Regions from separate parts of the Cupriavidus sp. UYPR2.512 genome, predicted to be linked through region 1. Evidence: predicted binding sites of a transcription regulator. Region 1 holds the regulator's gene; each other region holds the start of a gene.

What was found. Region 1 encodes HrcA, which represses chaperone genes, less so after heat shock. Its sites were predicted from a motif close to TTAGCACTCNNNNNNNNNGAGTGCTAA; they were not measured.
Region 2: groES (co-chaperone GroES) is a predicted target of HrcA. The motif match lies at 1,351-1,377, and genes of this name have one in related genera.
Region 3: rpoH (RNA polymerase sigma factor RpoH) is a predicted target of HrcA. The motif match lies at 1,531-1,557, and genes of this name have one in related genera.

What each region holds. Positions count from the first base shown of each region.
Region 1 is NZ_KB903151.1:164,124-167,400, forward strand. Features, by position in the region: gene recN (DNA repair protein RecN) at 1-156, opposite strand, end outside; gene A3A5_RS0125255 (NAD kinase) at 221-1,138, opposite strand; gene hrcA (heat-inducible transcriptional repressor HrcA) at 1,241-2,275, shown strand; gene hemH (ferrochelatase) at 2,382-3,277, shown strand, end outside.
Region 2 is NZ_KB903075.1:228,444-231,720, reverse strand. Features, by position in the region: gene A3A5_RS0121190 (hypothetical protein) at 1-146, opposite strand, end outside; gene A3A5_RS0121185 (DUF6496 domain-containing protein) at 621-1,118, shown strand; gene groES (co-chaperone GroES) at 1,474-1,764, shown strand; gene groL (chaperonin GroEL) at 1,811-3,277, shown strand, end outside.
Region 3 is NZ_KB902909.1:75,042-78,318, reverse strand. Features, by position in the region: gene A3A5_RS0110375 (SCO family protein) at 1-420, shown strand, start outside; gene rpoH (RNA polymerase sigma factor RpoH) at 527-1,453, opposite strand; gene A3A5_RS0110365 (pirin family protein) at 1,794-2,669, shown strand; gene ybiB (DNA-binding protein YbiB) at 2,688-3,277, opposite strand, start outside.

The DNA of each region.
Region 1 (3,277 bases):
GGCATCGGCGCGTTCGCCCAGCACCAGCGCCAGGGCATCGATCAGGATGGATTTGCCGGCGCCGGTCTCGCCGGTGAAGACGGTGAAGCCAGTGGTGAAGTCCAGGTCGAGCGTATCGACGATGACGAAATCGCGGATGGACAGGCTGCGCAGCATCGTGGCGTGGAAGGTAGTCGGTCCGATGGGTTCGGGATCAGGCTCAAGGGGCGGCTTGATTGGCTCAGAGGCGATTGTCTTCGGAAGGATACTCGTGCCAGTGCAGCTTCTTGCGCAGCGTGGCGTAGTAGTTGTAGCCGACCGGGTGCAGCAGGTTGATGGTCTTTTCGGAGCGCCGCACCACGATGCGGTCGCCCGGCAGCAGCGAGGTCAGCGACTGCATGTCGAAGTTGACGCTGGCGTCGCGCGCGCTGGCCACCTCGATGATGACCTCGGCGTCGTGCGGCAGCACGATCGGGCGGTTGGACAGCGCGTGCGGGGCGATCGGCACCAGCACCACGCCGGACAGCGTCGGATGCAGGATCGGGCCGCCGGCGGACAGCGCGTAGGCGGTGGACCCGGTGGTGGTCGACACGATCAGGCCGTCCGACCGCTGGTTGTACATGAAGTGGCCGTCCACCGACACCGCCAGCTCGACCATGCCGGAGATGCCCGAGCGGTTCACCACCACGTCGTTCAGGGCCAGCGCGGAGAAGATGTCCATGTCGTCGCGCACCACGCGCGATTCCAGCAGCAGGCGGTTCTCGGCCTCATACCGGCCGTCGAGCATGTCGGGCAGCACGGTGTGCACATCTTCCAGCGCGATGTCGGTCATGAAGCCCAGCCGCCCGTGGTTGACGCCGATCAATGGCACGTCATAGCCGGCCAGCTGGCGGGCGATGCCCAGCAGCGTGCCGTCGCCGCCCAGCACCACGGCCACGTCGGCATGCCGGCCGATCTCCTCGGCGGACAGGGCAGGGTAGGCGGTCAGCCCGGTGGCCAGCGCGGTGTCGCGCTCGAACACCACGTCCTGCCCGTTGCGCAGGATATAAGAGGCGATCTCCTCCAGCGGCCCTTCGATGCCGGCAGTGGAGTACCGGCCCACCAGGGCGACGGTCTTGAACGAAGTGCGCACGGCGCTGGCTTTCGGGGGGACGGACATGCCGGGATTAGACCATACCGCCATGACGGTTGTCAGCAGGCGCGGGCGGGCGGCCCAGGCCGGCCGCCAGAAGGTCCAAAACTTGCGTAAAATCGGAACATCATGGATGAACGCTCCAAAACGCTGCTCAAGACTCTGATCGAGCGCTATATTGCCGAAGGGCAGCCGGTCGGTTCCCGCACCCTGTCGAAGTACTCGGGGCTGGACCTGTCGCCTGCGACCATTCGCAATGTGATGTCCGATCTGGAGGAAATGGGCTTTATTGCCAGCCCGCACACCTCGGCCGGCCGTATCCCGACCCCGCGCGGCTACCGGCTGTTCGTCGATTCGATGCTGACGGCCAAGCCGCTGGAGCGCAACGCCGACCTGGCCGAGCTGACCGGCCAGATCCAGGACCAGCTCGGCGGCCAGCAACTGGGGCCGCAGCGCATGATCACGGCGGCGGCGCGCACGCTGTCCAACCTGTCGCACTTTGCCGGCGTGGTGATGACGCCGCGCCGCGCGCAGGCGTTCCGGCAGATCGAATTCATGCGGCTGTCGGACAAGCGCATCCTGCTGATCATCGTCAGCCCCGAGGGCGATGTGCAGAACCGCATTATCCAGACCGAGCTGTCGTACACGCCGGCCCAGCTGATCGAGGCGGCCAACTTCTTCAACTCGCACTATGCCGGCATGAGCTTCGACACGGTGCGCGGCCACCTGCGGGTGGAACTGCAGGACCTGCGCCGCGACATGTCGCAGCTGATGCAGGCCGCGGTCGAGGCCGGCAGCGTCGCCGAGGATGAGGACGACGACCACGTCTTTATCAGCGGCGAGCGCAAGCTGCTGGAAGTGGACGACCTGGCTTCCAGCATGGACAAGCTGCGGCGTCTCTTCGACGTGTTCGAGCACAAGACCAGCCTGCTGCAGCTGCTGGACGTGTCCAGCCATGCGCAGGGCGTGCAGATCTTTATCGGCGGCGAAAGCCGGCTGGTGCCGATCGAAGACATGGCGGTCATCACTGCCCCGTATGAAGTCGACGGGCAGATCGTCGGCACGCTCGGCGTGATCGGCCCCACGCGCATGGCGTATGAGCGCGTGATCCCCATCGTCGACATCACCGCGCGCTTGCTGTCCAGCGCCCTGAGCCAGAACTAGTGGAAAGACTGGCTGGTCTGACAAGCGGCTCCATTCCTACCGAGCGCGGCAATCGCCGGCGCGCCGCACCGGCGCCATTCCGGCACCGTGCCAACCCGGAAGCGACATGACGTTTTCTCCCGAACCGGCCTACCTGCACGGCCAGGCGCCGCGCACGGCGATCCTGCTGGTCAACCTGGGCACCCCGGACGCTCCCACGCCCAAGGCGGTGGGGCGCTACCTGAAGGAATTCCTGTCCGACCCGCGCGTGGTCGAGATCCCGCGCGCGGCCTGGCTGCCGCTGCTGCATGGGGTGATCCTGCCGCTGCGTTCGCGCGCCTCGGCGCTGAAGTACGAATCGATCTGGCTGCGCGAGGCCCATATGACGGGCTCGCCGCTGCTGGTCTACAGCGAGCGCCAGGCCCATGCGCTGCAGCGGCTGCTGAACCAGCACGGCCATGAAGTGACGGTCGCGTGCGCAATGCGCTACGGCAACCCGTCGATTGCCTCGGTGCTGGAGGCGCTGCGCCGGCAGGGCTGCGAGCAGGTGCTGGTGCTGCCGATGTATCCGCAGTACTCGGGCACCACCACGGCCACGGCTTTCGACGAAGTGTTCCGGGTGCTGGGCCAGTGGCGCAACCAGCCCGAGCTGCGGCTGGTCAAGCATTTCCATGATCACCCGGCCTATATCTCGGCGCTGCACCAGCAAGTCGGCGCCTATTGGGCGCGGCACGGCATGCCGGACTTTGCGCGCGGCGACAAGCTGATCCTGTCGTTCCACGGCGTGCCGCGGCGCACGCTGGAGCTGGGCGACCCCTATCACTGCGAATGCCTGAAGACCGGCCGGCTGCTGGGCGAGGCGCTGGGCCTGCAGCCGGGCCAGTATCAGGTGACGTTCCAGTCTCGTTTTGGCAAGGCGGAATGGCTGCAGCCGTACACCGCGCCGACGCTGGCCGAGCTGGGCAAGGTCGGTGCGGGCCGGGTCGATGTCTTCTGCCCGGGCTTTCCGGCCGACTGCATCGA
Region 2 (3,277 bases), on a different contig from region 1:
CCCTGTGCGGCAGGGGTTGCCGGCTCGGCCGGGGTGGCGGGGGTGGCGGTTGTCTGGGCAATGGCCGCAGCGCAGCTGAGGCCTGCCAGGCCTGCTGCAATCACGCTGGCAAATCGGGTAAGGCGAGCGGGCTGTTTCGGATCCATGGAAAACCTCCAGGGTTGTTGTCGGGAAGCGCCGTCCAACAGGGTCCGGCGCAACGTATGCCGCACATGCCTGCCGGGCAGACGCGCGGCGACAAGCCCAGTCTAGGCAGCAGGCGCAGCTTGCGCTGTCGGGGTTGCGCCGATGAGACGCCGGAATTGCTCCTACAAGGGCCCCCAGGCGTGACGGGACCCTTGGTGCCAGATACTGACGATGGCGGGAGCCGGGGGTGGCATGCCAATGCAGGTTGGCTTCGCGCATGGCCAGGTAGATTTGGGGTACGGTGAGCAGATATGGCATGCAGTCTGAAGACCATCGCCCTGTGAGTGGCGATGGCAGCCCGGATGGGAGCCTGGAACGACATATGCGTGGGACTCTGGTCAGCCCGCCGGCAGATGGCGGGTCCTGATCAGCGCCGCGGACATTGCATCTGCCATGGCCCAGGCCGGATGACCGCGGCAGTCATGGAGACGACCATGCCAAGGGCATCGACTATCGCCCACGCCAGGGCGGACAAGAAAGCGGGCAAGGCGCCGACCACCCAGGCCGGCAATTTCGTTCACGACGAGATCGAAGCTGTGCGCAAGGGCAAGCACGGCGTGCGTTCCGCCAAGCAGGCCATTGCAATCGGCTTGTCCGAGGCGCGCCGCGCAGGCGTGGATGTGCCGCCGAAGAAGGGCGCTGCCAAGGCGGCCAAGTCAGGCGAGAGCAAAGCCGCGCCGCGGCGGGCCAGCTCGGAAAGCACGGCAAAGCGCGCCAGCGCCGCACTGAAGGCGCTCAAGCGCGAGGGCACCGCTGGGGCTTCTCCCAAGGCGCTGTCTGCCCAGGCCAAGCGCGCGGCAGGTACGCATACCGCAGCCGAGCGCTCCGCCGCCGCCAAGAAGGCCGCCAGCACCAAAGGGGCAGCGGGCCGCTCCGAGGCGGCCCGCAAGGCCGCACGTACCCGCGCGGCCGGGAAGGGGTCGGCGCGCTAGCGCGACTGCATTGAGATAAACGCACACCAAGCTGGTCATCAGGCGGTGTCGGACGGAGAGCCTGCCGGGCACCGCCGCGCCGCGTGGTGCGGCCGCCTGCCTACCCGCCGCGCATCCAAGGCAGGTGATGAAACGGCTACCCGTCGATCCCTTTCGACACCCTTGCAAGGCAGCCCTCGGGAAAACCCGCATCAAGCCCCTGTCTTGAAATGCCCGTACCCCGTCCCTATAATTAGCACTCGTCAGGGGTGAGTGCTAACAGCTCCTGCGACACCTGAACATTTCTGACGGCCGTCGCTCCGGTAGCCGGCCCGATTTGTGATTAAAAACTCACTTTTTGTATCTAGGAGTCCGTATGAATCTGCGTCCTTTGCACGACCGCGTGATCGTGAAGCGTCTGGACAACGAAACCAAGACCGCGTCCGGTATCGTGATTCCCGACAATGCTGCCGAGAAGCCCGATCAAGGCGAAGTGCTCGCCGTCGGTCCCGGCAAGAAGGATGACAAGGGCAACAACATTGTCCTCGACGTCAAGGTGGGTGACCGGGTGCTGTTCGGCAAGTATGCCGGCCAGGCCGTGAAGGTCGAAGGCCAGGAACTGCTGGTCATGCGCGAAGAAGACATCATGGCCGTGGTGAACAAGTAATCACTTGTTGACGACTACCACCGTACAGATTTAGGAGAATCAGAACATGGCAGCAAAAGACGTAGTGTTTGGCGACGCCGCCCGTGCCAAGATGGTCGAAGGCGTGAACATCCTCGCCAACGCAGTGAAGGTTACCCTGGGTCCGAAGGGCCGCAACGTGGTGCTGGAGCGCAGCTTCGGCGGCCCGACCGTGACCAAGGACGGCGTGTCCGTGGCCAAGGAAATCGAGCTGAAGGACAAGCTGCAGAACATGGGCGCCCAGATGGTCAAGGAAGTGGCTTCCAAGACCAGCGACAACGCCGGTGACGGTACCACCACCGCAACCGTGCTGGCCCAGTCGATCGTGCGCGAAGGCATGAAGTTCGTCGCCGCCGGCATGAACCCGATGGACCTGAAGCGCGGCATCGACAAGGCTGTCGCCGCCGCCGTTGAAGAGCTGAAGAAGGTCAGCAAGCCGACCACCACCAGCAAGGAAATCGCCCAGGTTGGCGCGATCTCGGCCAACAGCGACACCTCGATCGGTGAGCGCATTGCCGAAGCCATGGACAAGGTCGGCAAGGAAGGCGTGATCACCGTCGAAGACGGCAAGTCGCTGGCCGACGAGCTGGAAGTCGTGGAAGGCATGCAGTTCGACCGCGGCTACCTGTCGCCGTACTTCATCAACAACCCGGAAAAGCAGGTTGTCCAGCTGGACAGCCCGTTCGTGCTGCTGTTCGACAAGAAGGTCTCGAACATCCGCGATCTGCTGCCGGTGCTGGAGCAAGTGGCCAAGGCTGGCCGCCCGCTGCTGATCATCGCTGAAGACGTCGAAGGCGAAGCCCTGGCGACCCTGGTGGTGAACAACATCCGTGGCATCCTGAAGACCGCCGCCGTCAAGGCCCCGGGCTTCGGCGACCGCCGCAAGGCCATGCTGGAAGACATCGCCATCCTGACCGGCGGCACCGTCATCGCTGAAGAAATCGGCCTGACGCTGGAAAAGGCTACCCTGAACGACCTGGGCCAGGCCAAGCGCATCGAAATCGGCAAGGAAAACACCATCATCATCGATGGCGCCGGCGACGCAGGTGCGATCGAAGGCCGCGTGAAGCAAATCCGCGCCCAGATCGAAGAAGCGACCTCGGACTACGACCGTGAAAAGCTGCAAGAGCGCGTGGCCAAGCTGGCCGGCGGTGTTGCCGTGATCAAGGTTGGCGCTGCCACCGAAGTCGAAATGAAGGAAAAGAAGGCCCGCGTGGAAGACGCCCTGCACGCCACCCGCGCTGCGGTGGAAGAAGGCATCGTCCCCGGCGGCGGTGTGGCCCTGCTGCGTGCCCGCGCTGCGATTTCGGCACTGACCGGTGAAAACCCGGACCAGAACGCCGGCATCAAGATCGTGCTGCGCGCCATGGAAGAGCCGCTGCGCCAGATCGTGCTGAACGCTGGTGAAGAAGCTTCGGTCGTCGTTGCCAAGGTCATCGAAGGCAAGGGCAACTACGGCTACAACGCGGCTTCGGGCGAGTACGGGGACCTGGTG
Region 3 (3,277 bases), on a different contig from region 1:
AAAGGCAAGGCGGTGGTGATGTTCTTCGGCTACACCCACTGCCCGGACGTGTGCCCGACAACGATGGCCGAACTGAAGGCGGTGATGGAGAAACTGGGCCCGGACGCCGACCGCGTGCAGGTGCTGTTCGTCACGGTCGACCCGGAACGCGACACGCAGGCGCTGCTGGCCCAGTACGTGCCGGCCTTCGATGCGCGCTTCCTGGGGCTGCGCCCGGCCGACGAAGCCGCACTGCAGAAGGTGACCAAGGACTTCAAGGTGTTCTACGCCAAGGTGCCGGGCAGCTCCCCGGGCAACTACACGGTGGACCACTCCGCGGGCAGCTATGTGTTCGACCCGGAGGGCAAGCTGCGGCTGTTCATCCGTCACGGCCAGGGTCCGGATCCGATCGCGCACGACCTGAAACAGCTGCTGTCGTGATGTGAAAGCGAGGGGAGGGGTGCGGCATAACGTCGCACCCGGCCTCTCGCGGGCAACAAAAAGGCCGGTCCAGTGGACCGGCCTTTTGCATGGCTGGACGCGCGGATCAGGCGAACGCCTGCAGCGCCCCCTTCATCTTCTTCATGGCCGCGGCTTCAATCTGGCGGATGCGCTCGGCCGAGACGCCGAACTCGTCAGCCAGCTCATGCAGCGTGGCGCCGCCCGAGCCGTCGTCCTCGACGTGCAGCCAGCGCGCCTCGATGATGCGGCGGCTGCGTTCGTCCAGCTTGGCCAGCGCTTCTTCCAGGCCTTCGACCTGCATGCGGTCGTGGCGCTTGGCCTCCAGCACGCGGGTGGGCTCGTTGTGGTTGTCCGCCAGGTAGGCGATGGGGGCGAATTCCTCTTCGCCGTCGTCGATCTGGCCTTCCAGCGCCAGGTCGCCGCCCGACAGGCGGGTTTCCATCTCCATCACTTCTTCGGGCTTGACGTTCAGCTCGCGCGCCACGGCCTCGATCTGCTCCGGCGTGAACGTGTGCGCGCCCTGCTTGTGGCTGCGCAGGTTGAAGAACAGCTTGCGCTGGGCCTTGGTGGTGGCCACCTTGACCATGCGCCAGTTCTTCAGCACGTATTCGTGGATCTCGGCCTTGATCCAGTGCATCGCGTACGACACCAGGCGCACGCCTTGTTCGGGGTCGAAGCGCTTCACGGCCTTCATCAGGCCGATATTGCCTTCCTGGATCAGGTCGGCGTGCGGCAGGCCGTAGCCCAGGTACTGGCGGGCGATCGACACCACCAGGCGCAGGTGGGACATCACCATCTGGCGGGCCGCATCAACGGAATCGTGGTCGCGGAGCTCGCGCGCCAGGCGCTGCTCTTCCTCCGCGGTCAGCAGCGGAATCCGGTGGACAGCCTGGATATAGCTGTCGAGGTTGCCAACGGTGGCCGGGAAGGTCAGCGCAAAGCTGCCCGTGCTCCGGGGTGCCGTTGGCAGACGGTTATTCAGGGTTTGGTCGGCAGACAAGACTGCGTTCACTCAATGGCTCCTTTCGCATCCGGCGGTTCGGTTGCCGGGGTGCCGCGCCGTTTGGGGCGGTGGCACTGCAACACATATTAGCACTCAGGCCGGGTGAGTGCTAATTGGAGCCCCGATGGCCGTGATAGTTCCTCTCGATTGCTCTCGCAGATAGCATAGCTACTTACCACCTTGAGCGGCGGGAAAGATACCCACGGTTCGGCGCACTGGATATTAGAGCGGTGCGGGGCATTGGGGTTCTGTCCGCTGCTGCAATGATTTGTTGCATCAGCGGCTACACTCGACCAAGCTGCGGCGCGCTGGCATGCTTGCGAGCCTCTCTCATTCCACCGGAGGAGTTATGTCTGCTATCGAACACTTGCTCAAGCCGCATGTGCGCGACCTTGGCGATTTTACCGTGCGCCGGTTGTTGCCCGCCGCCGCGACCCAGACCGTCGGGCCGTTCATCTTCTTCGACCATATGGGGCCGGTGCAGCTGCCGCCGGGTGGCGGCGCTGATGTGCGTCCGCACCCACATATCGGGCTGGCCACCGTCACCTACCTGTTCGAAGGCGAGATCATCCACCGCGACAGCCTGGGCAGCGACCAGGCGATCCGCCCGGGCGACGTCAACTGGATGACCGCCGGGCGTGGCATCGTGCACTCGGAACGCTCGCCCGAGCATGTGCGCCCCGCCGGTGCCCGCCTGCATGGCATCCAGACCTGGGTGGCACTGCCGCAGGAGCATGAGGGTGCCGAGCCGTCGTTCTTCCATCATCCCGCCGCCACGCTGCCGCGGATCGAGCGGCCGGGCGTGCGCATGGTGGTGATTGCGGGCGATGCCTTTGGCCAGATCTCTCCGGTCAAGGTCTTCAGCCGCACCCTGTATGTGGCGATCGAGCTGGATGCGGGCGCGAGCGTGGAGATCCCGGCCGATCATGCCGAGCGTGGCATCTATCCGGTGGATGGCGCGGTGGCGCTCGACGGCGAGCCGCTGCCGGCCGAGCACATGGTGGTGCTCACGCCGGGCCAGCCCGCGACGCTGACGGCCACGGCGCCGTCGCGCGTGATGCTGCTGGGCGGCGACCCGACCGACGGGCACCGCTTTATCTACTGGAATTTCGTTGCCAGCAGCAAGGTGGCGATCGAAGCCGCCGCCCAGCGCTGGGAGGACGATCAGTTCCCGCACGTGCCGGGCGAGACCGAGCGCATCCCGCTGCCCCCGCGCAAGGCCTGACAGCGGTCCCGGGGCTGCTCAGACCGGACTGGCCCAGATCACGCGGGTGCCTTGCCGCAGGCATTCGCGGATGGCCTCGACCTGGATCGCAAGCGGTGCCGGCACCGGCACCGCGCCGTCCAGCACGCGCCGGATCCAGGCCACGGTCTGGCCGGCGTCGCTGCCGGGCGGCAGTTCAGGTACTTCGGCCAGCGAACCCACGGCCGGATCGACCAGCGTCTGCTGGTGGCCTTCATGCAGCCAGTCGATGCGGCTGGTGCGGCGCGCATCGGCCACCACTTCGCCCTCGGTGCCGCGTGCCAGCAGCACGTTGGCGGGCTCATGCGAGAAGTAGTCGGTCAGCGTCTCGCGGTATTCAGGGTGGGTGTAGCTGTACAGCCGCAACCCTTCAGCGGGCGAATGCTCGCCCACTGGCTGCAGCATCTTGGCCACCGTATGCGCCGAATTGCGCAGGCCGATCACGGTGCGCCGCTCCAGCAGCTGCGACAGCCCGGGCGACAGCACATCCACGGGCAGCACCGCCAGCGGCCCGAGGCCGCTGCCCTCGCGCAGCCGTGCCGAGGCCTCGTCGGTAGTCGCGCACAAGGGCACGCCCAGCGCCTCGAACA